4 regions of the Pseudomonas sp. P108 genome follow, and region 1 is predicted to be linked to each of the others. Evidence: predicted binding sites of a transcription regulator. Region 1 holds the regulator's gene; each other region holds the start of a gene.
What was found. Region 1 encodes FliA, which starts transcription of late flagellar genes. Its sites were predicted from a motif close to CTAAAGTTTNNNNNNNNNNNGCCGNTAA; they were not measured.
Positions count from the first base shown of each region.

Region 2: a site for FliA is predicted at 6,967-6,994, ahead of QOM10_RS22345 (methyl-accepting chemotaxis protein). Genes of this name have one in related genera too.
Region 3: a site for FliA is predicted at 6,898-6,925, ahead of motA (flagellar motor stator protein MotA). Genes of this name have one in related genera too.
Region 4: a site for FliA is predicted at 4,473-4,500, ahead of QOM10_RS15595 (methyl-accepting chemotaxis protein). Genes of this name have one in related genera too.

Region 1 covers NZ_CP126691.1:1,887,457-1,895,520, reverse strand. The annotation lists gene QOM10_RS08320 (flagellar motor protein) at 1-198, opposite strand, end outside; gene QOM10_RS08315 (chemotaxis response regulator protein-glutamate methylesterase) at 198-1,346, opposite strand; gene QOM10_RS08310 (chemotaxis protein CheA) at 1,396-3,666, opposite strand; gene QOM10_RS08305 (protein phosphatase CheZ) at 3,721-4,509, opposite strand; gene QOM10_RS08300 (chemotaxis response regulator CheY) at 4,528-4,899, opposite strand; gene fliA (RNA polymerase sigma factor FliA) at 5,066-5,806, opposite strand; gene fleN (flagellar synthesis regulator FleN) at 5,803-6,633, opposite strand; gene flhF (flagellar biosynthesis protein FlhF) at 6,750-8,064, opposite strand, start outside.
Region 2 covers NZ_CP126691.1:5,071,768-5,079,831, forward strand. The annotation lists gene QOM10_RS22305 (DUF1003 domain-containing protein) at 1-47, shown strand, start outside; gene QOM10_RS22310 (LysR family transcriptional regulator) at 48-989, opposite strand; gene QOM10_RS22315 (CTP synthase) at 1,005-1,709, shown strand; gene QOM10_RS22320 (antibiotic biosynthesis monooxygenase family protein) at 1,709-2,014, shown strand; gene QOM10_RS22325 (DUF2025 family protein) at 2,140-2,466, opposite strand; gene QOM10_RS22330 (glycerophosphodiester phosphodiesterase) at 2,688-3,815, shown strand; gene QOM10_RS22335 (PepSY domain-containing protein) at 3,978-4,283, shown strand; gene QOM10_RS22340 (hypothetical protein) at 4,673-5,119, opposite strand; gene QOM10_RS22345 (methyl-accepting chemotaxis protein) at 5,230-6,852, opposite strand; gene QOM10_RS22350 (transporter) at 7,130-8,064, shown strand, end outside.
Region 3 covers NZ_CP126691.1:587,403-595,466, reverse strand. The annotation lists gene orn (oligoribonuclease) at 1-402, opposite strand, end outside; gene rsgA (small ribosomal subunit biogenesis GTPase RsgA) at 510-1,541, shown strand; gene QOM10_RS02550 (TIR domain-containing protein) at 1,754-2,161, shown strand; gene QOM10_RS02545 (caspase domain-containing protein) at 2,164-3,123, shown strand; gene QOM10_RS02540 (toll/interleukin-1 receptor domain-containing protein) at 3,123-3,608, shown strand; gene QOM10_RS02535 (sterol desaturase family protein) at 3,652-4,815, opposite strand; gene motB (flagellar motor protein MotB) at 4,907-5,974, opposite strand; gene motA (flagellar motor stator protein MotA) at 5,978-6,829, opposite strand; gene QOM10_RS02520 (HDOD domain-containing protein) at 6,996-8,064, shown strand, end outside.
Region 4 covers NZ_CP126691.1:3,551,770-3,559,833, forward strand. The annotation lists gene QOM10_RS15565 (dienelactone hydrolase) at 1-707, opposite strand, end outside; gene QOM10_RS15570 (FMN-dependent NADH-azoreductase) at 944-1,555, opposite strand; gene QOM10_RS15575 (LysR substrate-binding domain-containing protein) at 1,682-2,590, shown strand; gene QOM10_RS15580 (MmcQ/YjbR family DNA-binding protein) at 2,587-2,946, shown strand; gene QOM10_RS15585 (DUF1294 domain-containing protein) at 3,068-3,496, opposite strand; gene QOM10_RS15590 (undecaprenyl-diphosphate phosphatase) at 3,493-4,323, opposite strand; gene QOM10_RS15595 (methyl-accepting chemotaxis protein) at 4,628-6,262, shown strand; gene pnuC (nicotinamide riboside transporter PnuC) at 6,518-7,081, shown strand; gene QOM10_RS15605 (AAA family ATPase) at 7,078-7,602, shown strand; gene QOM10_RS15610 (hypothetical protein) at 7,960-8,064, shown strand, end outside.

The sequences.
Region 1 (8,064 bases):
AATCCAGGCGAGGATCTGCATGGCGCGTTTGAACGCGCTCATCGGCGATTGCAGCAGTGCGGCACCGATGGTGCCGCCCAGTACGATCAATGCCGCCGGGCCGTTGGCCAGCGCACCGAGGTGACCACCCTCAAGGTAGTTACCACCGATGATGGCGACGAACGCCATGATGATCCCGATAAGGCTTAAAACATCCATCAGATACACGCCTCGACAATGTGTTTGCCGATGTCGTCGAGGCTGTACACCGCGTCGGCGAGGTCAGCTTTGACGATGGCCATCGGCATGCCGTAGATCACGCAGCTTGCCTCATCTTGTGCCCACACCGCGCTGCCGCCCTGCTTGAGCAGACGCGCGCCTTCACGGCCGTCAGCGCCCATGCCGGTCAACACCACCGCCAGAACTTTGTCGCCGTAGGATTTCGCCGCCGAACCGAAGGTGATGTCCACGCATGGCTTGTAGTTCAGACGCTCGTCGCCCGGGAGGATTTTCACCGCGCCACGGCCGTCGATCATCATTTGCTTGCCACCCGGTGCCAGCAACGCCAGGCCCGGACGCAGGATGTCACCATCCTCGGCTTCCTTGACGCTGATGCGGCACAGCTTGTCGAGACGTTCGGCGAAAGCCTTGGTGAATGCCGCCGGCATGTGCTGGATCAACACGATCGGCGCCGGGAAATTCGCTGGCAACTGAGTCAGCACACGTTGCAGAGCAACCGGGCCGCCCGTCGAAGTACCGATGGCAACCAGTTTGTAAGCTTTGCGTTTCGGCGCGGGCGACGAAGCGCTGGCGGCCGGGGCGCGAGTCGGTGCTGGCGCTGGAGCCGGACGAGCCGGCGCGCTGGTGCTGTGACTGCTGCTGTGGCTGCCGAAACTCGACGGCGCCGGAGCAGGCGTCGGTGCTGGGGCAGCAACGGGAGCCGGTGCGCTGTAAGCACTGAAACGACGATTACTGCGCGAGATGCTATGCACCTTCTCGCACAGCAATTGCTTGACCTTCTCGGGGTTACGCGAGATGTCTTCGAAATTCTTCGGCAGGAAATCCACCGCGCCGGCGTCCAGCGCATCGAGGGTGACCCGGGCGCCTTCGTGGGTCAGCGAGGAGAACATCAACACCGGGGTCGGGCAGCGCTGCATGATGTGCCGCACTGCCGTGATGCCGTCCATCATTGGCATCTCGTAGTCCATGGTGATCACGTCCGGCTTGAGTGCCAGCGCCTGATCGATCGCCTCTTTACCGTTGGTAGCGGTGCCGACCACCTGAATGCTCGGATCCGCTGAAAGAATTTCCGAGACGCGGCGGCGGAAAAAACCCGAATCGTCCACCACCAGGACTTTGACTGCCATAAACACTCCATTAGGTGCGGCGGGACGTTGTCGCCCCGCCGCCCCGGATTCAAATACGCCGTGCGGCGTAACGCTTGAGCATGCTTGGAACATCGAGAATCAGCGCGATGCGGCCGTCACCGGTAATGGTGGCGCCGGACATGCCCGGAGTGCCCTGCAGCATTTTGCCCAATGGCTTGATGACCACTTCTTCCTGACCGACCAGTTGATCGACGACGAAGCCGATCCGCTGCGTGCCCACCGAAAGGATCACCACGTGGCCTTCACGCTGCTCTTCGTGAGCGGCGGAGCTGACCAGCCAGCGCTTGAGGTAGAACAATGGCAGCGCCTTGTCCCGCACGATCACCACTTCCTGACCGTCGACGACGTTGGTGGTCGACAGGTCGAGGTGGAAGATTTCGTTGACGTTGACCAACGGGAACGCAAACGCCTGATTGCCGAGCATGACCATCAGGGTTGGCATGATCGCGAGGGTCAGCGGCACCTTGATGACGATCTTCGAGCCTTGGCCCTTGGTCGAGTAGATGTTGATCGAACCGTTGAGCTGGGAAATCTTGGTCTTCACCACGTCCATGCCGACGCCACGGCCGGACACGTCGGAGATCTCGGTCTTGGTCGAGAAACCCGGGGCGAAAATCAGGTTGTAGCACTCGGTATCGCTGAGGCGATCGGCCGCATCCTTGTCCATCACCCCGCGTTTAACCGCGATGGCGCGCAGGACGTTCGGGTCCATGCCTTTGCCGTCATCGGAAATCGACAGCAGGATATGGTCGCCCTCTTGCTCGGCCGCCAGAACAACACGACCGCCACGGGCCTTGCCCGACGCTTCGCGTTCTTCCGGCGACTCGATGCCGTGGTCGACCGCGTTGCGCACCAAGTGGACCAGCGGGTCGGCCAGGGCCTCGACAAGGTTTTTGTCGAGGTCGGTTTCTTCGCCCACCAGTTCCAGGTTGATCTCTTTCTTCAACTGCCGCGCCAGATCTCGAACCAGACGCGGGAAGCGCCCGAAGACCTTCTTGATCGGCTGCATCCGCGTCTTCATTACGGCGGTCTGCAAGTCAGCCGTGACCACATCGAGGTTAGACACTGCCTTTTGCATGGCTTCATCGCCGCTGTTCAGGCCCAGACGCACCAGACGGTTACGCACCAGCACCAGCTCGCCGACCATGTTCATGATTTCGTCGAGACGTGCCGTGTCGACGCGCACGGTGGTTTCGGCTTCGCTCGCCGGTTTTTCCGGTGGCGGTGTCGGCGCAGCACGGGCCGGAGCCGGTGCAGCAGCGGCAGCCGGTTTTGGCGCTTCGGCTTTCGGCTCAGGCTTGGCGGCAGGCTTGGGCGCTGCAGCAGCGGCCGGTGCCTTGGCAGCAGGCGTGGCGACGGTCGAAGCACTGCCAGCAGCAGCGGTGCCGACTTCGGAGAACTTGCCTTTACCGTGCAATTCGTCGAGCAGCGATTCGAACTCGTGATCGCTGATCAGATCACTGCCGGCAGCGGCGGCCGCTGGAGCAGCCGGCGCCGGTGCCGAAGCAATCGCCGACTCCAGCGCATCGACGGCAAAGTTGCCCTTGCCGTGCAACTGATCGAGCAGGGCTTCGAATTCGTCGTCGGTGATGTCAGAGCTGTCGCCCTTGGCCGGTGCCGCAGGGGCTGCCACCGCTGGTGCAACTGCGTCCACCGCGAACTGACCTTTGCCGTGCAACTGATCAAGCAACGACTCGAACTCGGCATCGGTGATTTCATCGCTCGCTGCTTCATTGGCCGTTTGCGCAGGTGCAGCAGCGGCCGGGGCTTCGGCTTCGGCCTTGACGGCGTTCAGCGAATCCAGCAGCTGTTCGAATTCGTTATCGGTGATGTCGCCCGACGCGTCGCCTTCAACGACGAGTTCTTCGATCATCTCGGCCACTGGCGAAGCCGGGGCGGCGTCCGCCGATTGCGGTTCGGCCAGACGCGCCAGGGCGGCCAGCAGTTCCGGGGTGGCGGCGGTGATCGGAGCACGCTCACGAACCTCAGTGAACATGCTGTTCACCGCGTCCAGTGCTTCGAGAACAACGTCCATCAGTTCTGCATCAACGCGACGTTCACCCTTGCGCAGGATGTCGAACACGTTTTCGGCGATGTGACAGCACTCCACCAGCTCATTGAGCTGAAGGAAGCCGGCGCCCCCTTTTACAGTGTGGAAACCGCGAAAAATTGCGTTGAGCAGATCTGCGTCATCCGGGCGGCTTTCCAGCTCGACCAGTTGTTCGGACAGTTGCTCAAGAATCTCGCCGGCCTCAACCAGGAAATCCTGAAGGATCTCTTCATCGGCGCCGAAGCTCATTAATGGGGTGCTCCTACAGGTCTAAAAACCCAAAAAACCTAAAATTCCAAAACACTAGAATCCAAGGCTGGATAACAAATCGTCCACATCGTCCTGACCGGACACAACGTCTTCTCGTTTATCGGCATGAATCTGCGGACCTTCACCCTGCGAGAGATGTTTTTGTGGATCTTTTTCTGCAAGCATCGCGGCGCGGTCATGTTCGATGCCCGCAAAGCGGTCAACCTGACTGGCCATGAGCACGAGTTTGAGCAAATTGCTTTCGACTTCGGTGACCAGTTGGGTCACACGCTTGATCACCTGACCGGTCAGGTCCTGGTAATCCTGGGCCAGCAGGATGTCGTTGAGATTGCTCGACACCGCACGGTTGTCCGTGCTGCTGCGTGACAGAAAACCGTCGACCCGGCGCGCCAGTTCGCGGAACTCTTCAGCCCCGACCTCGCGACGCATGAAACGACCCCAATCGGCGCTCAACGTCTGCGCTTCATCAGCCAGACTGTTGACCACCGGCGTGGCGCTTTCCACCAGATCCATGGTGCGGTTGGCCGCGGCCTCTGTCAGCTTGACCACATAGCCCAGGCGTTCGGTGGCGTCGGTGATTTGCGACACTTCCTCGGCCTGCGGCATGTTCGGGTCGATCTGGAAGTTGACGATCGCACTGTGCAGTTCACGTGTGAGCTTGCCCACTTCCTGGTACAGGCCACGGTCACGGGTCTGATTGAGCTCATGGATCAGTTGCACAGCGTCACCGAACCTGCCTTTTTCAAGGCTTTCGACCAGTTCGACCGCGTGTTTTTTCAGGGTCGACTCGAAATCGCCCTGTGAAGATTCGTTATGCTCCATAGCTCCCCCGCGCGTTCATCAGCCGATGCGTTCGAAAATCTTCTCGATTTTGTCTTTCAACGCCTGAGCCGTGAAAGGTTTGACTACGTAGCCGTTTACACCGGCCTGAGCGGCTTCAATGATCTGCTCGCGCTTGGCTTCAGCCGTCACCATCAACACCGGCAAGTGCTTGAGTTTTTCATCGGCACGCACGTGACGCAGCAGGTCGATACCGGTCATGCCCGGCATGTTCCAGTCCGTTACCAGAAAGTCGATGCTGCCGCTGTTGAGCACCGGAATGGCAGTGACGCCATCGTCAGCCTCGACGGTGTTGGTGAACCCAAGATCACGCAGCAGGTTCTTGATGATCCGCCGCATCGTTGAGAAGTCATCAACGATGAGGATTTTCATGTCTTTGTTCAATTCGACCTCCAAGCAGTCTTAAACGCGCCCAGCACCTGGACGCGCCACTTCAATCAATCGGCGCAGCACTCGAAGACTGTCTGGAGCACAACAGAGCAAGACCGGTGCCGTTCATCACCGCACCAGCCTCGTTCGCAGTGTCCCCACACTGCCTTCAGCGCGCTCGCCACTCCCCCAAACGCCCCCGCAAACGGGCCGCGCACTGGCTGTGTAACTGGCTGACCCGCGATTCACTGACGCCAAGGACTTCACCGATCTCCTTGAGGTTCAGCTCTTCGTCGTAGTACAGCGCCAACACCAGTCGCTCACGCTCCGGCAAATTGGCAATCGCGTCCGCCAACGCAGCCTGGAAACGTTCATCTTCCAGATCGCGTGACGGCTCAAGATGAGCACTCGCGCCATCCTCGTGCAGCCCTTCGTGTTCGCCGTCCTGCAGCAGGTCGTCGAAACTGAACAGGCGGCTGCCCAAGGTGTCATTCAAAATCCCGTAGTAATCGTCGAGACTCAATTGGAGTTCGGCCGCAACCTCGTGATCTTTAGCATCACGGCCGGTTTTAGCTTCAATTGAGCGAATTGCGTCGCTGACCATACGGGTATTGCGGTGAACCGAGCGTGGCGCCCAGTCCCCTTTGCGCACTTCGTCGAGCATCGCGCCGCGGATTCGAATGCCCGCGTACGTTTCGAAACTGGCGCCTTTGCTGGCGTCATATTTGGTCGAGACTTCGAGCAGGCCGATCATCCCGGCCTGGATCAGGTCTTCGACCTGCACACTCGCCGGCAAGCGTGCCAGCAAGTGGTAGGCAATGCGTTTGACCAGTGGCGCGTAACGCTCGATCAGTTCGTACTGCGCGTCACGTGCCGACTTCTTGTAGTAGTTCATACCGCTTGCGGTCATAGCACGGGCCCTGCCGTTTGCTGCACGAGGCGCTCGACGAAAAACTCAAGGTGGCCACGCGGATTGGCGGGCAGCGGCCAGGTGTCGACCTTCTGCGCGATCGCCTTGAACGCCAGTGCGCACTTGGAACGCGGGAAGGCTTCGTACACCGCACGCTGCTTCTGCACCGCTTTACGCACGCTTTCGTCGTAAGGCACGGCGCCGACGTATTGTAGGGCCACGTCAAGGAAGCGATCCGTGACCTTGGTCAACTTGGCGAACAGGTTGCGCCCTTCCTGCGGGCTCTGCGCCATGTTGGCGAGGACGCGGAAGCGGTTCATGCCGTAATCGCGGTTGAGCAATTTGATCAGCGCGTAGGCGTCGGTGATCGAGGTCGGCTCGTCGCAGACCACCAGCAACACTTCTTGCGCTGCGCGTACGAAACTGACTACCGAGTCACCAATACCCGCAGCGGTGTCGATCACCAGTACGTCGAGATTGTCGCCGATGTCGCTGAACGCCTGAATCAGACCGGCATGTTGCGCCGGGCTCAGGTGCACCATGCTCTGCGTGCCGGACGCGGCCGGGACGATGCGAATGCCACCGGGGCCTTGCAACAGCACGTCGCGCAATTCGCAGCGGCCTTCGATCACGTCGGCCAATGTGCGTTTAGGGGTCAGACCCAACAAAACGTCGACGTTCGCCAGTCCCAGATCGGCGTCCAGCAGCATGACCCGACGGCCAAGCTCTGCCAGCGCCAGAGACAAGTTCACTGACACGTTAGTCTTGCCGACGCCACCTTTGCCGCCGGTCACCGCGATCACCTGTACGGGATGCATGCTGCCCATGTTATTTCTTTACCTTGTCTTGCATAGACGGAGGCCACATTACTGGCTGCGCGTTCACAACCGGAACAATGCATGGCAGACCATCGATGTAGGTACAAAAACTGTTCATGAATACCTCAGCCTACCTGCTTGGTCGGGCTGTGATAGATATCAGCGAACATGTCAGCCATGGCTTCTTCGCTGGGTTCTTCCTGCATTTGCACGCTGACGGCGCGGCTGACCAGTTGATGACGGCGCGGCAGATGCAAATCATCCGGAATCCGTGGGCCATCGGTCAGGTACGCGACCGGCAATTCATGACTGATCGCCAGGCTCAACACTTCGCCAAGGCTGGCCGTTTCATCCAGTTTAGTCAGGATGCAGCCGGCAAGCCCGCAACGCTTGTAACTGTGATAAGCGGCGGTTAGAACCTGTTTCTGGCTGGTGGTTGCCAAGACCAGATAATTTTTTGAACGAATGCCACGCCCGGCCAGACTTTCGAGCTGCATGCGCAGGGCCGGATCACTGGCTTGCAGGCCGGCAGTATCGATCAATACCACGCGTTTGCGCAGCAGTGGATCCAGCGCTTGCACCAGCGATTGGCCCGGATCGACGTGAGTCACCGGCACATTGAGAATGCGGCCCAGCGTCTTCAGCTGTTCCTGCGCACCGATGCGGAAGCTGTCCATGCTCACCAGCGCGACATTCTGCGCGCCGTATTTCAGCACATAACGCGCGGCCAGCTTGGCCAGCGTGGTGGTCTTGCCCATGCCGGCCGGGCCGACCATGGCAATCACACCGCCCTCTTCCAGCGGCTCGACTTCCGGTACGGCAATCATCCGCGCCAGGTGCGCAAGCAGCATGCGCCAGGCCTGACGCGGCTCTTCGATGTCAGTGATCATCGCCAGCAGATCGCGCGACAACGGGCCGGACAGACCGATACGTTGCAGACGGCGATACAGGTTGGCTTGCGCCGGACGGCTGCCTTGCAACTGATTCCAGGCCAGGGTGCCGAGCTGAACTTCCATCAGCTCACGCAGGCTGTTCAATTCAAAGCGCATCGAATCCAGTGCACGCGGATCAACGCCGCCAGAAGACTGCGCAGGCGCCGGGGCCGGACGCGCTGGAGCAGCGTAAGTCGGCTCGCTCAGCGGTTCAGCGGCAGTCAGCGGCAGGCCAGCGGTCAACGGCAGCCCGGCGAAGATCTGGCGATTGCTGTTGCCGTCGGCTTCGCCACGCAGGCTCAGTTCGGCCTGGGCGGTGACGATGCGCGACTGGGTCTTGCGCAGCTCGTCTTCGAGTTCCATGTTCGGAACCCGTGGCGCCAGCGCCGACAATTTGTAATCCAGTGCCGCCGTCAGCTCGACACCGCCAGCAATGCGGCGGTTGCCAATGATGGCGGCATCAGCGCCCAGCTCATCACGAACCAGCTTCATGGCCTGACGCATATCG
Region 2 (8,064 bases), 3.2 Mb from region 1:
TGACCAGCGAGTTGCACGATCACATGCGCCAGAATCCGCAGCGCTGATCACGGCAAACGTAGCGCCCGCCCCAATTCATCGAACAGTGTCACCACCGAGCGCAAGGCCCGGCAATCCGGGCGGGTCAGCAGCCACAGCGCGGTGTCGTAACCGTGCAGCGGCTCGCTTAACGCCTGCAAACCGCCGGTGATCAGAAAGTCCGGTAACGCCGCCACGCCGAGGCCTGCGCGGACCAGTTCGGTGACCGACAACATGCTGTTGCAGCGATAGCGCGGGGTGACGCCGGGCAGGTGTTGGCGACGCCAGGCAATCGTCGGATGATCGGGGAGAAAGTCGTCCGGGGCGATCCAGGTCAACGTCGTCAGATCCGAAGCATCGACATTCTGCAGATAGCGAGTACTGGCACAGATCCGGTAGGAAATCTTCGCCAGTTGCCGTCCGACCAGATGCTCCGGCGGTGTACGCGTCAGGCGCAGAGCAATGTCGGCGTCGCGCCGACTGAGGTTGGCGAAATCGTTGGAGGTGCTGAGCTCAATGTTCAGTGCCGGGTAATTAGGCATGAACTGCGCCAGCGCCGGGAGCAGCAAACCTTGCAACACCGAGTCGGTGCAGGTCAGGCGCACTGTGCCGCTGACCACTTCGCCACCCTGGTCTACACCAATGCGAGCAGCTTCCAGTGCCTGTTCGGCGCGCTCGGCTTGCTCGGCCAGTGTCTGCGCGAGAGTTGTCGGTAAATAGCCGGCACGGCTTTTTTCGAACAGTTGCTGACCGAGTGCGGCTTCGAGACGGCGCACGGCGCGAAACACCGTCGACACGTCGACCTTCAACAGCTGCGAAGCGCGGGCCAGAGAGCCGCCTCGTACCAAGGCCAGAATCAGGGCGAGATCGGGGTAGTCGAGCTGATAGTGCGTCGCTGCATTGATCACTTGGGGAAACGCCCATATTGAGTGCGTGAACGCCAATCTATAGTGAGGGCCATCAATCAACAAGCGCAGGGAACTTCCATGGAAAACAGCGCCATCCGTATCGCCCTGATTGGCGATTACCACCCGCAGGTCACCGCTCACCAAGCCATTCCCGTCGCCCTCGGGCTGGTCGCCGAACACCTCAACCGCAACGTGCAATTCGAATGGTTGCCCACCGAGCAGATCCACGCCGATACGCCGCTCGAGCGGTTCGACGGTTTCTGGTGCGTCCCCGCCAGTCCTTACAAAAGTGAAGCCGGCGCATTGCGGGCGATCCGTTTTGCCCGCGAACAGCAGCGCCCTTTCCTCGGCACCTGCGGCGGTTTTCAGCATGCGGTGCTGGAGTTTTCCCGCAACGTGTTGGGCTGGGAGGATGCGGAACACGGTGAAACATCGCCCGACGCTGAACGCGCGGTACTCACGCCGTTGACCTGTTCGCTGGTGGAAGCGGTAGACAGCATTGATCTAGTGCCCGACTCGTTGATCGCCAAGGCGTACGAAACGTCGCAAATTCGTGAAGGCTATCGCTGCCGCTTCGGTGTGAATCCGCTGTTCGAACAGCAACTGTTGAACGATCGGCTACATGCTGTCGGTCATGATTCGTCAGGGGATTTACGCGCGATCGAACTCAAGGATCACCGGTTCTTTGTCGCGACGTTGTTTCAACCGGAACGTGCGGCGCTCAAAGGGTTGATGCCGCCGCTGGTGCGCGCGTTTGTTGAAGCTTGTGGGGAGGCACGTTGATGACTGCCTGCTTTGCGGTGATTTTTACGTCGACTCGCACCGAGGGTGACAATGGGTATGCCGAGGCGGCTGAGCGCATGGCTGCGTTGGTCAGTGAGCAGCCGGGGTTTCTTGGGGTGGAGTCGGTTCGAGGAGCGGATGGCGTCGGGATTACGGTGTCGTATTGGCAGAGCGAAGCGGCGATTCTGGCGTGGCGGCAGAACCCCGAGCATCGGCTGATACAGGAGCGTGGGCGTTTGCAGTGGTATTCGGCGTTTCACACGCGGGTGTGCCGGGTTGAGCGTGAGTATCGGTTCGGGCAATAAAATGGCGGCGTATTGACGGCCGCTTTCGCGAGCAGGCTCGCTCCCACAGGGGATTTGTGAACACCACGGTTCCCATGTGGGAGCGAGCCTGCTCGCGAAGAGGCCCTTACCCTCACAGAAAAACTTCAGCCCCGTACCAGACTGCGCACCGCGACAATCTCCGGCACTTCAACTTTGCTCATATACACCCGCAACGGCTCGGTGATGTTGATCCGGTCATCGATATTTTGATCCAGCAACAACTGAATCAACTCGCGTTTAAGCGTCATGGTCTGCGCTGTCGCCGGTGCCCAGACGAATTCGTTCACAGGAATAATGCCGTCATCGGCCACGTCCATACCGAACGAATCTTCGCTGAAGCGCACGATGTACTGACCGGTTTTACGATTGAGGCCGACAAATCCCTTGAGATCGTCGGCGGCCTGGCAGATGAGTTGGGAGGTGATGCGCATGGTAAACCTCACGAAAGATGATCGATGGTTTACACGCAGGGCAACTGAGCGGCGCGCCCTCTGCCGGAGCGTCTGCCGTGGGCAAGCGTACTGCAAACAGCGCCACAAAAGTGCAGGAAAAATCGCTTTTAATACGTTTATGTCGGTCCTGCGATAGCACGCAATCGATTCAGTTGCTAAAAGATACGTCTTTGAAAATGCCCTGCGAAAGGAACTCGAACATGCCCGCTACTTTCACCAAAAGCGCCCTGGTCCTGAGCCTGCTGCTCGGCCTCGGTCAGGCGCACGCCGCCAGCCACAGCGATCCCGATGCGGTCGCTGCCGCCAACGGCATCCCGCACCCGGCGGTGATCGCTCACCGTGGCGCGTCCTTCGATGCGCCGGAATCCACGGCGGCGTCCTACAAACTGGCGCGTGATCTGGGCGCCGATTACCTGGAAATGGACTTGCAGCGCAGCAAGGACGGCGTGCTGTTCGCCCTGCACGACGACAACCTGCAACGCACCACCGACGTCGCCAGCAAGTTTCCGGAGCGCAAGGACGCCTCGGCTACCGCGTTCACCATGGCCGAACTGAAAACCCTCGACGCCGGCAGCTGGTTCAACGCCAAGTACCCGGATCGCGCGCGCCCGTCCTACGCTGGGCTGAAGATTCTGACCCTCGATGAAATCATCGACATCGCGCAGGCCAATCCGCAGCACAAGCCGGGCCTGTACATCGAGACCAAAGAGCCGCAACTGTTTCCGGGGATCGAGAAAGACCTGAAAGAGAAACTGCAGGATCGCGGCTGGCTGAGCCCGGCCGGCTCGAAACTGGCGAAAAGTGCGCTGGGCGTGGGTCAGGGCAAAGGCAAGGTGATCCTGCAGACGTTCGAGAAAAACAGCCTCGAACTGCTGCAAAAAGAAATGCCGCAAGTGCCGAAAATCCTCCTGCTGTGGGTCGGTGAAGGCAGCATCGAGCCGAAATCCAAGGTGACGTTTGCCGAGTCCGGCGAGAAGGACAAAAACGTTTTCTACGGTAAACAAGAACCGAAGTCCGAAGCCGAATTCAAACAATGGGTGGATTACGCCAAGGCCCAGGGTGCCATCGGCACCGGCCCTTCGGCGAAGCTGACCAAGGGCGGCGACCAGAGCTATTCGGATCTGGTGCAACCGTGGATGAACCAGTACACCCACGATCAGGGCCTGCTGGTGCACGTCTACACCGTCGACGAGCCGGTGGACTTCGAGAAAGTCATGGCGGCAGGTGTCGACGGCATCTTCACCAACCGCGCCAGCGAACTGTTGAAGTTCTACAAACGCCCGGCGGCTGGCACTGTTGATCAGGTGTTGAAGAACAACGGCTTCTGATCTGAAATCGAGGCGCCTTCATCGCGGGCAAGCCACGCTCCCACAGGTTCTGTGCAGGTGCGTGGCTTACCCGTTTTGTTTGGGTGCGGGGTTTTAAGGGTGAGTTAAGTTGCGCTGGTTAACCTGAGGCCACTTAAACGAATCACCCCAAGGAATGAACCGATGAAAACTTTGACTGCCCTGTTTACTGCCGCTGCCCTGACTCTTACCGCTGGCCTGGCCCAGGCTGATGTTCGCGTTGACCAGATTCCGCAACTGGTCAAGGAAGGCAAGATCAAGTCGCTGGAGTCGATGAACGCCGAAGCGCTGAAACTGCATCCGGGTGCGACTATTACTGACACGGATCTGGATAACCACTTCAATGGTTATGAGTATGAAGTTGAGCTGCGTTTGGCCGATGGCACTGAATGGGATGTCGACTTCGACGCCACCACCGGCAAGGTGCTGAGCAACAAGCAAGACCACTGATACCGCGCACAAGCGAAAGCCGCACGATTGAAAGATCGTGCGGCTTTTTTCATGTCTGGTGTTTGGCTTTGTTGATGGGTTGTCAGTGAGATTTTCTCCCCCTCACCCCAGCCCTCTCCCCCAAGGGGGCGAGGGGGAAAGGGAGCCGATCGGGGGCTATTTCAAGACCTGAGTTCGACTCGATATTTCAGGTCGGCGCAACTCAAATAATCACCCCGGTCAGTCCCCTCTCCCTCTGGGAGAGGGCTGGGGTGAGGGGAAAGGGAGCCGATCGCGGGGGCTATTCAAGACCTGAGTTCGACTCGATATTTCAGGTCGGCGTACCTCGAATAGTCACCACGGTCAGTCCCCTCTCCCTCGGGAGAGGGCTAGGGTGAGGGGAAAGGGCATCACGCCGAGGTGCTGACCAGCGAACCCGAGGTGCTCGAGTCGGAATCCTGCAACGCCTGCAACAATGAGGCTGTGGCGGTGGACAGGGAGGCCGAAGTGGCGGTGATCTGCGCTTGGGCGGCAGCCACCTCGGCGACCTTCGCATCAGAATTTTCCTGCTTCGCCTGGGCCGCTTGCAACGCCTGTTGCTCTTCCTGCAATTGCTTCTGCAGTTCGGCAATCTGCCTGCGCAGTTCCTTCACCGAGTCCGATTCTTCGCTGCTGCTGGAGCTGCTGTCACCCGCCGGAGCGGCCCCACCACCGGTGGCGACTTTACCGGTATCGGCCGTAGCGCCAGTGCTGGCGGCTGCCGTGGTCGAGGTATCGTCACCGACATCGCTGATTGCGGTTTTGCTCGAAGGTGTGGTGACGGTCTGATTGATCGAAACAGAAGTGATGCTCACCATGGAAAGGCTCCAATGCCGGTTATAGATAACCGGTCATCGACCACGGCCGCAGGTAATTGAGATCGACTGTGTACCGACTCGGTATCCGAACCGGTACACAGTCAATCGCGTCAGGCGCTCAGGCGCGCGGTGACTTCGTTCAGTTGCCCGGACAGACCATGCAGGTTCTGGCTGGCACTTTCGGTGCGTTGCACGTTGTCGAGGTTGGTGCTGGCGATCGAAGTGATCTCGGTGAGATTGCGCGAGATGTCTTCGGCCACCGAGGTCTGCTCTTCCGCAGCAGTAGCGATCTGACGGTTCATGTCGCGGATCGCCTCCACCGCGTGAGTGATACGCTCCAGCATCGCGCCGGCCTGGGTCACCTGTTCAACGCTTTCGTCACTGCGCGTCTGGCCGCTGTCGATGGCTTGCGCCGCGTCCACCGCACCGGTCTGCACGCTCTGAATGATCTGGTTGATCTCGATGATCGACTCCGCCGTGCGCTGCGCGAGGTTGCGCACTTCATCGGCAACCACGGCGAAACCACGCCCGGCCTCACCGGCGCGCGCCGCTTCGATCGCAGCGTTGAGCGCCAGCAGGTTGGTCTGCTCGGCGATGCCGCGAATCACTTCCAGTACTTTACCGATTCGGCCGCTGTCAGCTTCCAGACGTCGGATCACCGTAGCGGTGTTGGCGATTTCGCCGCGCATCTGCGTGATCGAATGGATAGTGCTCTGCATGACCTTTTCACCCTGTTGGGCGGACTGGTCGGCATCGTCGGCCGCGCGCGCAGCATCAGCGGCGTGACGCGCCACTTCTTGGGCGGTGGCGGACATTTCGTTCATCGCCGTGGCCACCTGATCGGTGCGGTTGAACTGCTCGTTGGTGCCGCCGGCCATGGTCGTGGCGATCGCGTTCAACTCGCCGCTGGCGCTGTCCAGATCACTGGCACTGCGCTGCAGACGAGTGAAGGTTTCGGCGAGGAAATCGCGCAAGGTGTTGGCGGCTGCGGCGAGGTTGCCCAGTTCATCCTGACGGTCGCTGACCACACGTTCAGCCAGTCTGCCGCGGCTCAACTGCGTGACGTAATCGATGAGTTTGCGAATCGGCTCGACCAGGTTGCGGTTGACCAGCCACAGGCTCAACAAACCGATCAGCAGACCCGACGCGAGCATCACCAGCAGCCCCAGCCATACGGTGCGATCAGCCTCGGCACTGATCAGCGCCGACTGCGCGGTGCCTTGCTTGCGCAACTCGGCGACCAGTTCGCTCATCTGATCACTGGCGGCACGGTCAACGCCTTTGACCGCCGCGTCACCCACCGTCGGATCACCACCAGCAACCACGTAGGCATCACGTCCCTTCTGATAAGCGCTACCCAACTGGCGGTGTTCTTCACGCAAACGTTCAATGCGCGATTTCAGGCTGGGCTCTATGCCTTTCTGGCCGGCCAGTTCACCAAGGATCTTCTGCACATCGCGCTGACGATCTTCGAACTGCCCCCAATACTTGGCCAGATCCGCCGGTTGCTTGCCGCGCAGCAGGACGTTTTTCCACTCCTGCACCTGCACCTTGAATTGCAGGTTGGCTTCGTCGATCAGTTGCGAGGTGTGCAGGGGACCGGCGATCAATTGGCTGTAGCTTTGCACGCCGTTGGACAGGAAATGAAAACAGGCCAGCGCAATCAACAGCACCGCCAGCAGGCTGCCGCTCAGCAAGGCGAGAATTTGCGCTCTCAGGGATTTTTGCAGCATCGCAAGATACTCAAGACAGGGATGAGGCACGCCCGGTAAGGCGTGAAATTTTGCCGGACATCCATGTCGGCGAGCCTTGGCTCATGGCAAATGGCGCGCAACCTAACGCACCTGTGATCGGCGCGCCAGAGGGCTTCTTGAAGAAAATCCGACCGTCGGTAAGTCGCTGATTTGACGTCACCTTGCTGTCATATAAATGTCATGTGACATTGCGATGATGCGGCTCAGTGAACCTGCCATTTGCGCGACCGACGCACCCTCCTCGCAGCGAGCCTTCATGAACCACAGCCTCGATATCAGCCATCGCGATCCTGATCTGTTTGGCCTGCTCTACGGCTTTCGTTTCCTGCCCGGCGAACGGGGCCGCGAAGTCGACTCGGCGACAGCGTTGCGCTGTTTGCAGGACGACAACGACACGGGCGAATTCCTCTGGCTGCACCTCAATCTTGCGCATGCGGCGTGCGAACGCTGGATGAAAAGTCATCTGCAATTGCCCGAAGAGTTTTTCGAGGCGCTGCACGAAGGCTCGCGTTCGACGCGTATCGAGCATGTCGATTCGGCGTTGCTGGCGGTGGTCAACGATGTGGTGTTCAACCTCAGCAGCATGGTCTCTTCGGACGTGTCGACGCTGTGGGTTTGTGTGCGCAGCAAACTGATCGTCAGTGCGCGCTTGCAACCGCTGCACTCGGTGGACAAATTGCGCTCATCGGTGAAGGCCGGCGAACGCTTTCGTTCGCCCTCGGAGTTGCTTGTGCATCTGCTGCGCGATCAAGGCGAAGTGCTGACGCAGATCGTGCGCAAGACCAGCCTGAGTGTTGATCAGGTCGAGGACGAATTGCTTTCCTCGCGACTGTCGACCAACCGCGCCGAACTGGGTGCCAACCGGCGCGTGCTGGTGCGTTTGCAACGGCTGCTGGCGCTGGAGCCGGGTTCGCTGCTGCGTCTGCTTAATCGGCCGCCGCCATGGTTGCAGAAGGAAGACGTCAAGGAGCTGCGCAAATCCACCGAGGAGTTTGCGCTGATCATCAACGACCTCACGGCCCTCGGTGAGCGGATCAAACTGCTCCAGGAAGAGATCGCCGCCAACCTCAACGAGCAGAGCAACCGTACGCTGTTTACTCTGACGGTGGTGACTGTGCTCGCGTTGCCGATCAACATCATTGCCGGTTTTTTCGGGATGAATGTGGGCGGGGTGCCGTTGTCGCAGGATCC
Region 3 (8,064 bases), 1.3 Mb from region 1:
GGAGACATCGAGGTTGCGGTAGTGGAAGTAGCTTTCCAGCCCTTTCATGTGCGTATAAAGGAAGCGGCGATCCTGGCAGATGCTGTTGCCGCAGATCGGCGATTTGCCCTTCGGCACCCACTTTTCCAGGAAGGCGATGGTTTCGGCTTCTGCCTCGGCCATGCTGATGCGGCTGTCGCGCACGCGCTGGGTCAGGCCGGAGTTACCGTGGGTGCGGGTGTTCCACTCGTCCATGCGGGCGAGCACTTCGTCGCTGTGGTGGATGGCGATCACCGGTCCTTCGGCCAGCGTGTTGAGATCGCTGTCGGTAACGATGGTGGCCATTTCGATGATGACGTCGTTTTCCGGATCCAGACCGGTCATTTCCAGGTCGATCCAGATCAGGTTCTGCGGGTTTGGCATATTTCGGCTCCTAGGCAATGCTGCGCAGTTTAGCCTAGGCCGCTGGCCGGGCGTGCTAAACTCGCGGCCGTTTTACCTAATCGCTGCATTCTTCAGACGGAACACCCATGGCCAAACGCCAACTCAATCGTCGTCAAAACTGGCGCATCGAAAAGATTCAGGGCGAACGCGCTGCACGCGCCGCCAAACGCGAGTCCTCGGCTGTCGAAGCCCTTGAGGGTGGCGACCTGGGCCCGGAACAAACCGGCCTGGTGATCGCCCACTTCGGTGTCCAGGTCGAGGTCGAGGCGGTTGACGGTGATCAGGCCGGCCAAGTGTTCCGCTGCCACTTGCGCGCGAACCTGCCAGCACTGGTGACCGGTGACACGGTCGTCTGGCGTGCCGGTAACCAAGGCATCGGGGTGATCGTCGCGCAACTGCCGCGTACCACCGAACTGTGCCGCCCGGACAGCCGGGGCCAGCTCAAACCGGTAGCGGCCAACGTCGACATGATCGTCATCGTCTTTGCGCCGCTGCCTGAGCCTCACGCCAACCTGATCGACCGTTATCTGGTCGCCGCCGAACACGCCGGCATCCGACCGTTGCTGCTGCTGAACAAATTCGACCTGATCGACGAGCAGAACGCCCCGGCGCTCAACGCATTGCTGGCGGTGTATCGCACGCTGGGTTATCCGGTGCTGGAAGTCTCGGCGCACCACGGCAACGGTATGGAACAGTTGCAACAGCAACTCGACGGCCGTATCAGCGTATTCGTCGGTCAGTCCGGTGTCGGCAAGTCGTCGCTGGTCAACAGCCTGCTGCCTGAAGTTGAAACCCGTGTCGGGCCGTTGTCCGAACTCTCCGGCCAGGGCACGCACACGACGACCACCGCGCGACTGTTCCACTTCCCGGGCGGTGGCGAGTTGATCGACTCCCCGGGTATTCGTGAATTCGGCCTGGGCCACGTCAGTCGCGCCGATGTCGAAGCCGGTTTCATCGAATTCGATGATTTGCTCGGCACTTGCCGTTTCCGCGACTGCAAGCATGATCGCGAACCGGGCTGTGCACTGCTCAAAGCGCTGGAAGATGGCCGCGTGCAGCAGCAGCGCATGAACAGCTACCGCTCGATCATCGCCAGCCTGCCGGAAAACGGCTACTAAACATCTGCACCGGCAGCACCTCGCCCGAGGGCTGCCGGATGTCGGATCACGCCTGACAAACCCCCGACTCCGCTAAACGTCAGACTTTTCTGACAGACCCGCACACACCTGCTTGCAGGACATTTCTCTTTCACCGCCCAACCCTTGTAGGCAAGCTCCAGATGCCTAGATTGGGGTCCTCCTTCGCACCTTCGCGACCTTCGAGGAACCCCATGCAAACCTATCACCTGTTCATCAGCCACTCGTGGAACTACTCCCACGCCCACGACAATCTGGTCCGTCTGCTCGGCGCGCAACCGGGTTTCACCTTCAAGAATTTTTCCGTACCGCCACATAACCCCATCATGGGCGCGCAGACCGACAGGCAGCTCGAAGAAGCCATCGAGAACAAGATCCGTCCTTGCTCAGCGGTGCTGATCATGGCTGGCATGTACTCGACCTACAGCAAGTGGATCAACAAGGAAATCGAGATCGCCAAGCGTATGGGCAAGGTGATCATCGCGATCAAACCATTCGGCGCCGAGCGTATTTCCACGGTCGTGCGCAACGCCGCGAACGCCGAATGCGCATGGAACACCAACAGCATCGTTAGCGCGATTCGCTTGCATACGGCGGTGTAACCATGCGCAAGGGACTGTTTATCGGCATCAATCATTACCAGCACGTCGCGCCATTGAGCGGCTGCAACAACGATGCGATGGCCATGGCATCGGTGCTGGAACGTCACGCCAACGGGCGCCCGAACTTCAGCAGTAAAGTGCTGACGTCGGCCGAAGAACAACTCACGCTCAAACACATGAAACAGCAGATCCAGAGCCTGTTCTCAGGCGACTGTGACGTGGCACTGCTGTACTTCGCCGGTCATGGGCAGTTCGACACCAGCATCGACGAAGGACTACTGATTCCCCAGGACTATCAGCCTGGCGGAGACGGTATCCGTATCAGCGACATTCTGGAATGGGCGGACAAGGCCCCGCACATCAAGAATAAAATCATCATTCTCGATTGCTGCCAGGCCGGTGCAGCAGGCGCCTTGCGCAATCTGCGCGGTGGCAGCAGTGTGATCGGCGAAGGCGTGACCATTCTCACCGCCTGCAAAAAAGAACAGTACGCCCTGGAAAGCCGCGGTCACGGTGTATTCACGGATCTGTTGCTGCAAGCGCTGCATGGTGGCGCTGCCAACGTACTCGGCAAGGTCACCCCCGGTAGCGTCTATTCGTTTGTCGACAATGCGCTGGGAGCGTGGGAACAGCGTCCGGTATTCAAGACCAATGTCTCGCAGTTTGTGCCGCTACGCGAGGTCGCGCCGCTGATCGCCGAAGAAACCCTGCGCAAACTCAAGGACTGGTTCCCGGAACCGAGCTTCGTTTTCAGACTCGACCCCAGCTACGAGCCCACCGAAGCGCTGTTCGATCCCGAGCACGGTGACATCTTCAAGCAACTGCAAATGTGCAATCGCCACAGCCTGATCGAGCCCGTGGACGCCGAACACATGTACTACGCCGCCATCAACTCCACCGGCTGCCGCCTCACCGCGCTCGGCGCCTACTACCGCGAACTCGCCCTCAAAGGACACTTCTGATGCCTGTCTTCATCAGCTACCGCCACATGGATCGCGCCCACGCCATCGCCATCAACAGACGCCTGATGCAGGCCAACATCAAAACCTACCTCGACGTGCTGGACCCTGAATCGCAAACCACCGATGACATCACCGGCGTCATCACCCGCAACATCACCGAGTGCACGCACTTGCTGGCGGTGGTGTCGGAGAAGACCGCGTTGTCGTGGTGGGTGCCGTTCGAAATTGGTGAGGCGACTATCAGCAACCGCCGGATCTGTTCGTTCAAGACCGGGCCGACGGAGTTGCCGTTGTATCTGGACAAGTGGCCGAAGCTGAGCACGGACAGTGATCTGAATTTCTTTATCGACGCGTATCGCGAGGAAGTGTCGAACAAACGCTCGATGACGCTGGATTCGAGCAATGAATCCTTTAGCGGTACCTATAAGCGCAACGCCGAGATTTTCCACGAACAACTGAAGAACCGGATTCGGCGCGGGTTCTGACAGACGTAAAAAAGCCGCGATCATCTCGCGGCTTTTTTTTGCCTCAAACGCTGGCTGGCGGCTTTGGCACAGCCGTCTTCGGCTCAGGCTTTTGAAACGCATACAAATGCTGACGCACGATCCCGCCCGGCAATTCCTTGCCGAACACGCCATAACGCACCGGCCACTCTTTGGGCGGCAATTTGAAGGTGCCAAACAGCATGTCCACCAGCGGCGTGTGGATCGCGTAGTTCTTGTAGATGTAATCCTTGTGCCGGGCGTGGTGCCAATGGTGATAGCGCGGCAGCACGATCAGGTAATTCAGCCAGCCGCCGTTGATCCGCACGTTGGCGTGGGCGAGCACCGCCTGAACACCGACCAGAATCACATAAGCGTTCAAGGCTTGAGGGGCAAAACCCAGCAGCATCAACGGCACCAGTACGCCGGTGCGGGTGAGCAGGATTTCGATGAAGTGCACGCGCGAACCGGCGAGCCAGTCCATGTGCGTGCTGGAGTGATGCACCGCGTGGATGCGCCACAGCCACGGCACCACATGGTAGAGCCGGTGCAGCCAGTATTGGCCGAGATCGGCGACCAGGATCGCCAACAGAAACTGCACCACCAGCGGCAGGCTTTGCACACTTGCCTGCAAGCTCGGCGACATCGCCCAACCAGCGATGTAGCTCGAGGAGGCGGTGATGAAGATCAGGATGAATTGCACCAGCATGTGGCTGACGAAAAAGTAGGTCAGGTCGGTGCGCCAGTGCGGGCGCAGGATATTTTGTTCGGGATCCTTGGAATAGAGCTTCTCCAGCGGAATGAACACGATCGCCGACACCAGCAGCGCCAGCACAAACCAGTCCAGACCGAGCGAGTACGGGGTCTGCCCGATCGAGCTGACCTGGACATTGGTGCCCCCGAGGAATACCGCCAGCCCCGACGCCACCAGTCCGGTAATCCCCAGACGTTTGCGCTTGTTGAGCAGGATATTCAGGGTGCCGAGGCTGAACGACAGCACCAGACCGAGCAACAGCGTGGTGCGCGCGAACTGCTCGTCATAGACCTTGCGCAGTTCGGCCGTGGTCAGCCACTCGGGAAACAGGAAACAGAACACCGCCAACAGGCTCAACAGCCCGAGGGTGGCCGAAATATAGCCACTGACCCGCCCCTCGCCAAATTTGAAGGGTGCGTTGCCATGCCGTTGAAAATAGGCTTTGAGTCTTTCCATTAACTGATCTTCCGTGATTGCGAAAACTGCGACTGGTCATTGCGACGCAGGCAGAAACAAAAAAGCCACGGTGACCGTGGCTTTTTGTCGATTACTGCTTGGGCGCAGGCGCCGGTGCAGTGGTTGCTGGCGGTGGCGCCGCACTCCCCGGTTCCGCCGGTTTCGGCGCGGCGTCATCAAACAGATTCAACCGTTCACGCAACTCATGCGCCGGCACCGGCTGCTGGTCCGCCGGCAGCGCATTCGGATCAACCGGTGTCGCCGGAGCGGCGCCGTTCTGACCTTGATCTGCAGGTTTCGCAGGATCGGCACCTTGCGAACCTTCGATCGCCGCTTGAGCCTTTTTGGTCAGCACGACGATGTCGATGCGGCGGTTGACCGGGTTGAACGGGTTTTCCTTGTCGAACAGTGCCGACGAGGCATAACCGACGACCCGCGCCACTTGCGCATCCGGATAGCTACCGGCGATCAGCGCACGACGGGCAGCGTTGGCCCGGTTGGCCGACAGTTCCCAGTTACCGAAATCGCCAGTGCCAGTGTATGGCTTGGCGTCGGTGTGGCCGCTGATGCTGATCTTGTTCGGCACCGCTTTGATGGTGTCGGCCATGGCCAGCAGGATGTCTTCGAAATACGGCTTCAGGCGTGCAGAACCGGAGTCGAACATCGGCCGGTTCTCGGCGTCCATGATCTGGATGCGCAAGCCATTCGGCGTGATTTCGAAGAGGATCTGATCCTTGAATTTCTGCAGTTGCGGGTTCTCGTCGACCTTGTTCTGCAGTTCTTGCAGCAGCAGTTCGAGGCGCTCTTTCTCGACCATTTCGGCCATGCCTTCAACTTGCTCGGTGTCGACGGTGACCTTGTCCGGTTGCGGCTGGGATTTCACCTCAGGGTTGAGGGTATTTTCCGGGGCCAGGGTCGGTGTGCCACCCAGGTCGATGATGTACGGCGTGCCGCTTTCGGAAAAGCCGACCGGGTCTTTGAAGTAACCGGCGATGGCGATCTTCTGCTCCGGCGTTGCGGTGGACAGCAACCACAGCACCAGGAAGAACGCCATCATCGCCGTGGCGAAGTCGGCGAAGGCGATTTTCCACGCCCCGCCGTGATGCCCGCCGGCTATGCGCTTGACGCGCTTGATGATAATCGGCTGATTATTTTCCATGGCTTAGCGACCGCGAACGGCTTGTTCCAGCTCGGCAAAGCTTGGACGGTGGGCCGGGTACAGCACCTTGCGACCGAACTCGACCGCCAGCGACGGCGGCATGCCGGAAGCCGAAGCCACCAGCGAAGCCTTGATGGCTTCGTAGACGTTCAGCTCTTCCTTGGCATCGTGGGCCAGGGAATGCGCCAGCGGGCCGAAGAAACCGTACGCCGCGAGAATACCGAAGAAGGTACCGACCAGTGCCGCACCGACGTGCAGACCAATGGACTTCTGATCGCCTTCACCCAGCGAGGCCATGGTCACCACGATACCGAGTACCGCCGCAACGATACCGAACCCGGGCATGGCGTCGGCGATGCCGTTCACCGCGTGGGACGGATGCTCGAGGTCTTCCTTGAGGCTGTACAGTTCCATGTCGAACAAGCCTTCCAGCTCGTGCGGGGCCATGTTGCCGGACGACATGATGCGCAGGTAATCGCAGATGAACGCGGTCATGCGTTCGTCTTTGAGCACTGCCGGGTACTTGGCGAAAATCGGGCTCGCGGCGGCATCTTCGATGTCGCCTTCAATGGCCATCATGCCTTCGCGGCGGCTCTTGTTGAGGATCTCGTAGATCAGGCCGAGCACTTCCAGATAGAACGTGTGGCTGAAGCGCGAACTGAACATGCTCAGGGATTTCTTGAGCACGTGCATCGTCATGTAGCCGGGGTTGGCCTGCAGGAATGCACCGAGTGCAGCACCACCGATGATCAACACCTCGAAGGGCTGGATCAGGGCGGCAATCTTGCCGTGGGAGAGCACGTATCCGCCGAGCACGCTCGCGAATACGACGATGATGCCGATAATTTTAGCCATAGGTAGAAAGTACTTACTTAAGTCGGGTTCAAGGTCATATTCGGAAGTTAAAAAATCTCTTCTTCTACTTATCGGCAAAACTGCGCCAGACTATAGCCAGTTCAGGCGAAAAGCCAATTTAGCCCATGCCGGGCGCGTCTACAGTCAGTGAAGATCCCGTCCAGACATGGCTAATGAAACGAACGTCCCACACGCAAAACCGACCACGCTCGACGGCTGGGTAAAGTTGCTCGATGGCGTGCGACTGCCCGTGCCGCAAGAGGCTCACGACAAAGTCTGCCGCGCGATCCGTGACAATCGCAGCTCGCTGCGCGACATCGCCGACCTGATGCAGGACAGCCCGGCACTGGCCTTGAGCATCATCCGTGAGGCGAATCGTCACACCCACGGCACCATGGCCACGCCAGCGGAAAATCTCGAGGTAGCGATCAATCGTCTGGGCCTCACCCGCACCGAAGAGCTGCTGACGCGCCTGCCCGCCGAACCGCTGATGCAAATCCCCAAGGCCCTGCGCCAACTGCAAATGATCAGCCAGCACGCGACGCAACAGGCCAACGGTTTTTTTGCCAGTCGCCTGGCGCGGCTGTGGCAGGACATTCATTGGGGCAGCCTGCTGTTTCTGTCGCCGCTGTGGCCCTTGGCGCTGACGTATCCGCAATTGCTTGAAGAGTGGGAGCTGCGGGTTATCCACAAGGGCGAATCGGCCCGCGTGGTCGAAAAGCAACTGTTCGGCGTATGCCTGCTGAAAATCGCTGACGCTTTGGTGCAGGCCTGGCATCTGCCGATCTGGGTGCAGCAGGGCTACAAGCTGTTGCTCAGTGAGCAGCGCGAACTGGTGAAAGTGTTGCGTATTGCTCGCGACAGCGAACATCCGCTGCGCCAGCAAAACCGCCTCGACGATGACCCGACCCTGCGCCGCTGGCTCAATCAACCGGCCAATACCGTGCTGCTGGCCAATGGTCTGGCGCTGTCGGCGCAACAGGCCTGGGACAGTCCGCACAGCGAACGCTGGCAATACCTGACCAGCCTTTATCTGCAAATCCCGATGGACGACGTGCAACAACAGTTGCACCAGCAAGCCGCGAACAGCGCGCGCCAGCATGCGATGCCGGATCTGTGGCATCCGGCGGTTTCGTTGTTGTGGCCATTGGGCACTCGTCGTTTGCCGGCCGGCATGCTGCCCGCCGCCGCGCCAAGCGCTGAAGACCTGGGCCAGTGGCGCAAGCAATGTGCCG
Region 4 (8,064 bases), 1.7 Mb from region 1:
AACTTCAGGCTCAGCGGCGCCATCAGCAGCAACGCATGCACGCGCGGATCGGCCACCGGTTGCAGGTCATCGCGATCGACGATCAATTCACCCTGCGTATTGCAGGCGTCACGATCATCCGGACGTTCCTGGCAATAACGACGCAGGCGATCGAGGTCCGGTTGCGCCCCGGACAGAATCAACGCCGTCTCGCCGCCCGCCGAATAACCGATCACGCCCACCTGTTCGGCATTGACGTACGGCGCGAGCATGCGGTCGCCGAGGGTTGCAGTGATCGCTTCGGAAATCTGGATCGGCCGCCCGTACAGATTGCTCAGGGTACCGAGTCGGCTGTGGTCTTTGGAGTTGTCACCGGGGTGAATCACCGCCACCACGACAAAGCCTTTGCGTGCCAGCGAGGTGGCAAGGTCGTGCAGCGCCAGGGGCGTGCCGGTGTTGCCGTGGGAGAGCATCAACATCGGAAAGCGGCCGATGGCGACTTTGGTGTCTTCGCCGGCCTCGACTGAGTAGCCCTCGAGCAGGCTCATGTGTTCGCGATCGCTGGAGGGATAAAACGCGATGGCGCGCATCGGTTGCAGATCCAAAGGATCGAGGAAGGTCATCTCGTGATAGCCGACGCTCCACACAGGGTGTCGCCCAGGCGCAGCATGCACTGTGTTAAGGCTGCCAAGCAGGCAAATCAGTAACGTTGCACAAAGACGCATCATGGGATGCCCCACCCTGTTGTTACTCAATCGAAAGATCCGTTGCGTGGCGGGCCAGAACCACCGGGGATTCGGTGTTTCGGTACGACATTGCACTCAGATGCTGATTGTCTGACTGCATAACCCGGGCCAGATTATGTAACAGTCAGAAACAAAAAACTCCGTATTCGCCCCTTGCGGAACCAGAATACAGAGTTTTTCGGGTGTTACCTGAACATCAGCTGTTCTTTACGCAAGCCTTACGCCGCGGCGAACAATTGCTCGCTGATTTTTGCTTGCGCAGCGGTCATCGCGTTGTTGCGCACTTCTTCGCCATACGCCAGACCTTCGGCGCGGACGATTTCGATGTCGGTGATGCCGAGGAAGCCCAGAACCAGCTTCAGGTATTCTTCGTGAGCGATGCCGCTGGCCTGACCGGCATGGATACCGCCGGAGGTCGAAACGATCACCACTTTCTTGCCACCGCACAGGCCTTCAGGGCCGGCTTCGGTATAACGGAAGGTCTGACCGGCAACCGCAACGCGATCGATCCACGCCTTGAGTTGAGTCGGTACGGTGAAGTTGTACATCGGCGCTGCAATCACTACGGCGTCGGCAGCAATGAATTCGGCCAGGGTCGAAGCGCTCAGTTCGGCTTCGTGCTGTTGTGCGGCGTTGCGCAGTTCAGCGGTGGTACCGGCGGCGACCAGTGTGGTCGACGAGAAGTGGCTGATGGCGTCGGTGGCCAGGTCGCGGTAGGTCACGACAGCGCTTGGCTCGGCGGTTTGCCAGGCTTTGACGACTTCGCTGCTCAACTGACGGGAAGCCGAGTTGTCGCCCAGAATGCTCGAATCGATATGCAGCAGTTTCATGTGGAATCTCCTGGAATGAATCGCCGGTGGCGACGGAATGGAGACAATCCTACGCAAGAAACCAATGGATGATTAGCCGCCTGAAATGCGATAGTTTGTCCCATTTATAGAACAGTGGATTTCCCTATGCAAGACCTCAACGATCTTTACTATTTCGCCAAAGTCGTCGAGGCCGGCGGGTTCGCGGCGGCCGGGCGCTTGCTGGGCATTCCCAAGTCACGACTGTCACGGCGCATAGCCGAACTGGAAGAACGCCTCGGCGCGCGTTTGCTGCAACGCACCACCCGACAACTCAACCTCACGGCGGTGGGTGAACGCTATCTGCGTCACTGTCAGGCGATGTTGCTGGAAGCAGAAATGGCCGATGAGGCCGTGGCGAGCATGTCCAGCGAGCCGCGCGGCCGTTTGCGGGTCTCCTGCCCCACCGGTCTGGCCCGGGAAATGTTGCCGTGGGTCATCAGCGAATTTTTAGGCAAATTTCCGCAGGTGCAACTGGAAGTGGTATTGCTCAATCGCCGGGTCGATCTGGTCGGCGAAGGTTTTGATGTCGCGCTGCGTGTGCGCGAGCACGGTGACGAAGATCCGTTGTTGGTGACCCGGCGTTTGCGCCAGGCGCAAATGGTCGTGGTGGCCAGTCCGGCATTTATCGATGGGCAAACGATCAACCATCCGCAAGACCTCAAAAGCCTGCCCGTGCTCGGCGCGCTGGAGGCGGATCGCATGGTGCATGTGCGCTTGCTCGATCAGCAAGGCCACAGCTTTGAACTGAACATGGAAGCGCGCCTGGGCATCGATGACTTTATTGTGCGCAAAGCCTGCGTGCTGGCGGGTCAGGGTTTTACTTTGCTGCCGATGATGTACTGCGAAGAGGAACTGAGAAACGGCACCCTGGTGCAATTGCTGCCAGAGTGGTCGCTGCCCGGCGGCTGGCTGCAAGCGGTGTATCCGCATCGGCGCGGGGTGATGCCGGCGGTGCGCGCGTGGATCGATCATCTGGTCGAGTCGTTCAATGCCTGTGGGGAGCGGTTGTTATGAGCAAGGGAAAGATGAGCGAAGCCGATGTCGCGGCGTTCTGCCTGGCATTGCCGGGCGCTCGGGAAGATTACAAATGGGGTGGCGTGCGGGTGTTTTCGATTGCCGGCAACAAGATGTTTGCCTTGCAGGGACTGCGCGGTGATTCGCTGGCATTCAAGGTCGACAAGGATCTGTTTCTCGGCCATTGCGACCGCCCGGGGATTCACCCTGCGCCGTATCTGGCGCGGGCGCAGTGGATCATCATGCACCCGCCCTACCCGCTGGGTGCTGAGGAGTTACGCGGGTTGTTGCAGCGCTCGCACCAGTTGGTGGTGAGCAAGTTGCCGAAAAAGACCCAGGTGGGATTATTGCTCTAACCCCAATCCCCCCTGTGGGAGCGAGCCTGCTCGCGAAAGCGGACTTTCATTCAACGATGATGTTGTCTGACACGGCCTCTTCGCGAGCAGGCTCGCTCCCACATTGGTTTTTTGCAGTTCTTTAGAACAGCGTCAGCAGATTCGAGCCAAGAAACAACTGGTCGATCCAGAACACTTGGTGCAGCACGACAATCACCCAGAACAGAATCTGAAACGACACCTTGCGCGTCTTGTGCCGGAACACTTGCTGGGCGATCAACGCGCCCGGCCAGCCGCCCGCCAGCTCTACGGCATGCAGGATGTTCTCCGGGGTGCGCCAGACATCGGCGCGCGCCTTGCGCTTATCGGCCCAATACATGAAGAACGCCAGCACACTGACGATCCCGTAAGCGGCCAGCGGCACCAGCGAAATCCCGCGCAGCCACATCGACAACGAGCCGAACAGCGGCAGCGCGCAGACGATCAGCAGAACCAGCAGTTTCAATTTCAGGTGCTGAATGTTGCCGCCCGAAGGTCGCCCTTCGGGCCGGCGTGCGCGGGAATCACTCATGGTTTGGCCGCCGCCCAGTCGATCCAGCCAAACTGCCACGTCGCCAGAATCACCAGACCAAACACGATCCGATACCAGGCGAACGCCGCGTAGCTGTGGCTGGCGATGAACTTGAGCAAGCCGCGCACGGCGATCATGGCGAAGATGAACGCCGTGACAAAACCGATGGCGAACACCGGGAAGTCTGCCGGTACAAACAGATCGCGGTACTTGTAGCCCGAGTAAACCGCCGCACCGACCATGGTCGGCATGGCGAGGAAGAACGAAAACTCGGTGGCGGTCTTGCGCGACAGGCCGAACAGCAACCCGCCAATGATCGTCGAGCCAGAGCGCGAGGTGCCAGGAATCATCGCCAGACACTGGGCGAAGCCGACTTTCAAGGCATCTTTCCAGGTGATCTCGTCGACCGTTTCGGCGTGCACTTCATGCTGACGTTTTTCCGCCCACAACATGATGATGCCGCCCACCACCAGTGCTGTCGCAACGGTAATCGGGTTGAACAGGTATTCGTGGATCAGGTCGGCAAAGATCACGCCCAGCACCACCGCGGGCAGAAACGCGATCAGCAGGTTGGCGGTAAAACGCCGTGCGCTAGGCTGCGTCGGCAAACCGATGACCACATCGAAGATCTTGCGTCGAAACTCCCAGACCACCGCGAGAATCGCGCCGAGCTGGATGATGATATTGAACGCCATGGCTCGTTCGCCGCCGAATTCGAGCAAGTCGGCAACAATGATCTGGTGTCCGGTACTGGAAATGGGCAAAAACTCCGTCAGCCCTTCTACAACTCCTAGTATCAGTGCCTGCAAGGCCGTCCAAAGATCCATCAATCCCCCAAAGAGCGATGCGCGCCGGCATGCCCCGATAGTATTTTTTTACGTTCACTGCGATCAGCGTAGCTGGTTGTGGCTGTACCGATTCCGCGCGCACAGGATCCACACGAAACGGTCAAAATTCCGTGAAATATCAATTTGGATTCAGGTTTTCACGCGCGGGGCCGAAATCCTAACAGACAAGCCTTAATAGCGCTGCCGCGTTATACGACTTGGGTCGCGTATGCCCGCTCACGAAATCGTGGTTGGATGCTGGCGGTCGTTTATTACAAGAAAAAGAATCCGGAGTGACAGCGTTATGAACAGCTTGCGCAGTGTGTCGATCAGCCGACGCTTGTGGCTCATCTTGATTGTGGCGGTGGTCATGTTGCTGACCTTGGGCGTGTTGATGCTCAAGCAGATCCACGACGACCTGTATCACGCCAAGGCTCAGAAAACCCAGCACGTGGTACAGACGGCCAGCGGCCTGCTGACCTATTACCACGACCTCGAAACCGCCGGCACTTTGAGCAAAGACGCGGCGCAGAAGCAGGCGCTGACGGCGATTCGCGGCCTGCGCTACGACCAGAGCGATTATTTCTGGATCAACGACCTCACGCCCGTGATGGTCATGCACCCGACCAATCCGAAACTCGAAGGCCAGAACCTCTCGGCGATCCGCGATCCGGACGGCTTTGCGGTGTTCAACGAAATGGTTGCCATCGCCAAGGCCAAAGGTGCCGGCATGGTCGACTACCGTTGGCCGAAACCCGGCGCCAGTGAGCCGGTGGCCAAGACTTCCTACGTCAAACTGTTCGAACCTTGGGGCTGGGTGCTTGGCTCCGGGGTTTATGTCGATGATGTGCAGGCGGAATTCCAGGGCCAAATGATCAAGGCTTCGGTCATCGGCTTGGCGATTGCGCTGATCATGGCGCTGCTGGTGATCCTGATCGCACGCAGCATTGTGCGTCCGCTGCAAGAAACCGTGAACGCCATGGCCAACATTGCCAGTGGTGAAAGCGACCTGACCCGCAGTCTCGATACCCATGGCAAGGATGAAGTCACCGAGCTTGCGCATCACTTCAACGCCTTCACCGCCAAACTGCGACGGGTGATCGGCGATTTGCAGGTGTCGGCCAGCGCCTTGGGTCAATCGTCCAGTGAACTGGGCAACGACGCCTCGCAGGCCCAGCAACGCAGCCAGCAGCAATCGCAGCAGATGGAACTGGTGGCCACGGCGATCAACGAAGTGACCTATGGCGTGCAAGATGTGGCGAAGAACGCCGAGCATGCCGCCGCCGAAATGCGTGACGCCGAAGCGCAGGCGCAACAGGGCCAGATCAACATCGACGGCAGCTTGCAGCAGATCGACAAGCTGTCCGGCACCATCGATCAAGCGGTTGAAGTGATTCGCACCCTGGCGGCCGAAAGCACCCAGATCGGTAGCGTGCTGGAAGTGATCCGCTCGATTGCCGAACAGACCAACCTGCTCGCACTCAACGCCGCGATTGAAGCCGCCCGTGCCGGTGAACAAGGTCGGGGGTTTGCCGTAGTCGCGGATGAAGTGCGCTTGTTGGCGCAGCGCACGCAGAAGTCGACAGCGGAAATCCAGTCGATGATCGAGCGCCTGCAGAACCATTCCGAGGCGGCCGTGAAGGTGATCGGTGACAGCAGCAAGGCGTCGCAATTGACCATTGAACAAGCCGGGCTGGCCGGTGCCAGTCTGAATGCCATCGGCCAGGCGCTGCGCAATCTCAATGGCCTGAATGCGTCGATTGCCAGCGCTACGTTGCAGCAGGCGCATGTGGTCGAGGACATCAATCAGAACGTGACGCAGGCTGCTGGCCTCTCGCACAGCACGGCGATCGCGGCCGAGCAGTCGAGTGCCGCCAGCCTGCGCCTCGGCCAGTTGAGCGAACAACTCAACGCCCTCCTGCGCCAGTTCCGCGTCTGACCCGTGTAACTCTGGTGAGCCCACCCCTCACCCCAGCCCTCTCCCCGAGGAGAGGGGGCCGACCGAGGTGTCTCAAGCTATACGTCGACCTGAAAAATCGAGTCGATTATGGATTCAACGCAGAAAGACCAGGTCGGCGTATCTCGAACATCCAACTTGGTCAGTCCCCTCTCCCTCCGGGAGAGGGTTAGGGTGAGGGGTTTGGCCCAATGCAGTACAATCCGCCCCCTCCTCAATTTCCCCCAAGGAACCCCCATGTCCGGGCTTGAACTGTTTGCCGCCGCCCTTGGCGTGATCGCCGTGTGGCTGACGGTCAAACAGAATCCGTGGTGCTGGCCGATCGGGCTGATCATGGTGCTGCTCTACAGCTGGATCTTCTTCGAAGTGAAGCTGTACTCGGACATGTTGCTGCAAGTGATTTACGCCGCATTGCAAGTCTATGGCTGGTGGCAATGGACTCGCGCCGGGACGATGCATGACGGCCGCGAGGTCACCCGCCTCGATCAACGCTCTATCCTGATCGGCCTCGGTGCTGGCGCGGTCGGCAGCCTGCTGCTCGGCGCGGCCATGGCCCACTGGACCGACGCCGCGCAACCGTGGCTCGATGCCGCGCTCACCGGTTTCAGCCTGGTTGCGCAACTGTGGATGGCGCAGAAACGCCTGCAATGCTGGGCGTTGTGGTTTGTGCTCGATGTGATCTTTGTCGGCTTGTTCATCTATAAAGGGCTGTACCTGACCGCTGCGCTGTACGGTCTGTTCACTCTGCTGGCCATTCAAGGCTTTCGCGAATGGCGCGCTGACCCGGCGTTGCGCACATGAAGGTCGTGGTGCTGACCGGGCCTGAATCCACCGGCAAGAGCTGGCTGGCGGCGGGCCTGCAACAACGCTTTGGCGGTGTGCGCGTGGATGAATACGTGCGCCGCTTTATCGAACTCAATCCCCGTGACACCTGCCTGGCCGACATCCCTGCCATCGCTCGGGGCCAGTTGCAACGGGAAGATGAAGCGCGGGCGCAACAGCCGTCGTTGCTGATTCTCGACACTCACTTATTGAGCAACATGCTGTGGAGCCAGACGCTGTTCGGTGACTGCCCGGACTGGTTGGCATCCGAGTTGCTGACCCGGCATTACGACCTGCACCTTCTCTTGTCCCCGGAACAGGTCGACTGGACCGATGACGGTCAGCGCTGCCAACCGGATCTGGACGAGCGTCTGGCGTTTTACCAGTCCACGCAAAACTGGCTGGAAACCCACCATCAGCGCTTTCTGATCATTCAGGGCAATTGGGCCGAACGCCAACGACAGGCTTTTGCCGCCGTCGAGCAACTGCTGGCGGAGTGACCCGGCCAACGGGTCAGTTTCCCCAATGATCCCCCCTGTTTTGGGGGCAAAGTGTCCGATCCTGAAACACTCCGTGAGGTGCAAAGTGCCCGTCTCAGCACTGTTCACTGTTTTGTCATCGCCGTTGTTTCACGGTTGAAACACATCGTCGCAAACCCTCGTTCCAGAGCTTTGTTCAGCCAATAGACAGGTCGGCGCGCGCACGCGTGTATCAATCCTGAAACAGTGTGTGTATCAGCTGCGCGGCTGATTTTTGCAAGCATCTGAAACCAAACGACATTTAAAAAGCGGCACAGCTTTCGCTCTCTCCTTCACAACGCTGACTCGGGCCAGCCCACTGAAGAAGGAATTGCAGCCGTGGGGAATATCCAAAAAGGTTTGACCTGCCTTCTGCTGATCGGATCAGCAGCCAGCACATTGCTCAGTTTCAATGTCCACGCAGAAGGCAATGGCGTCATCGTC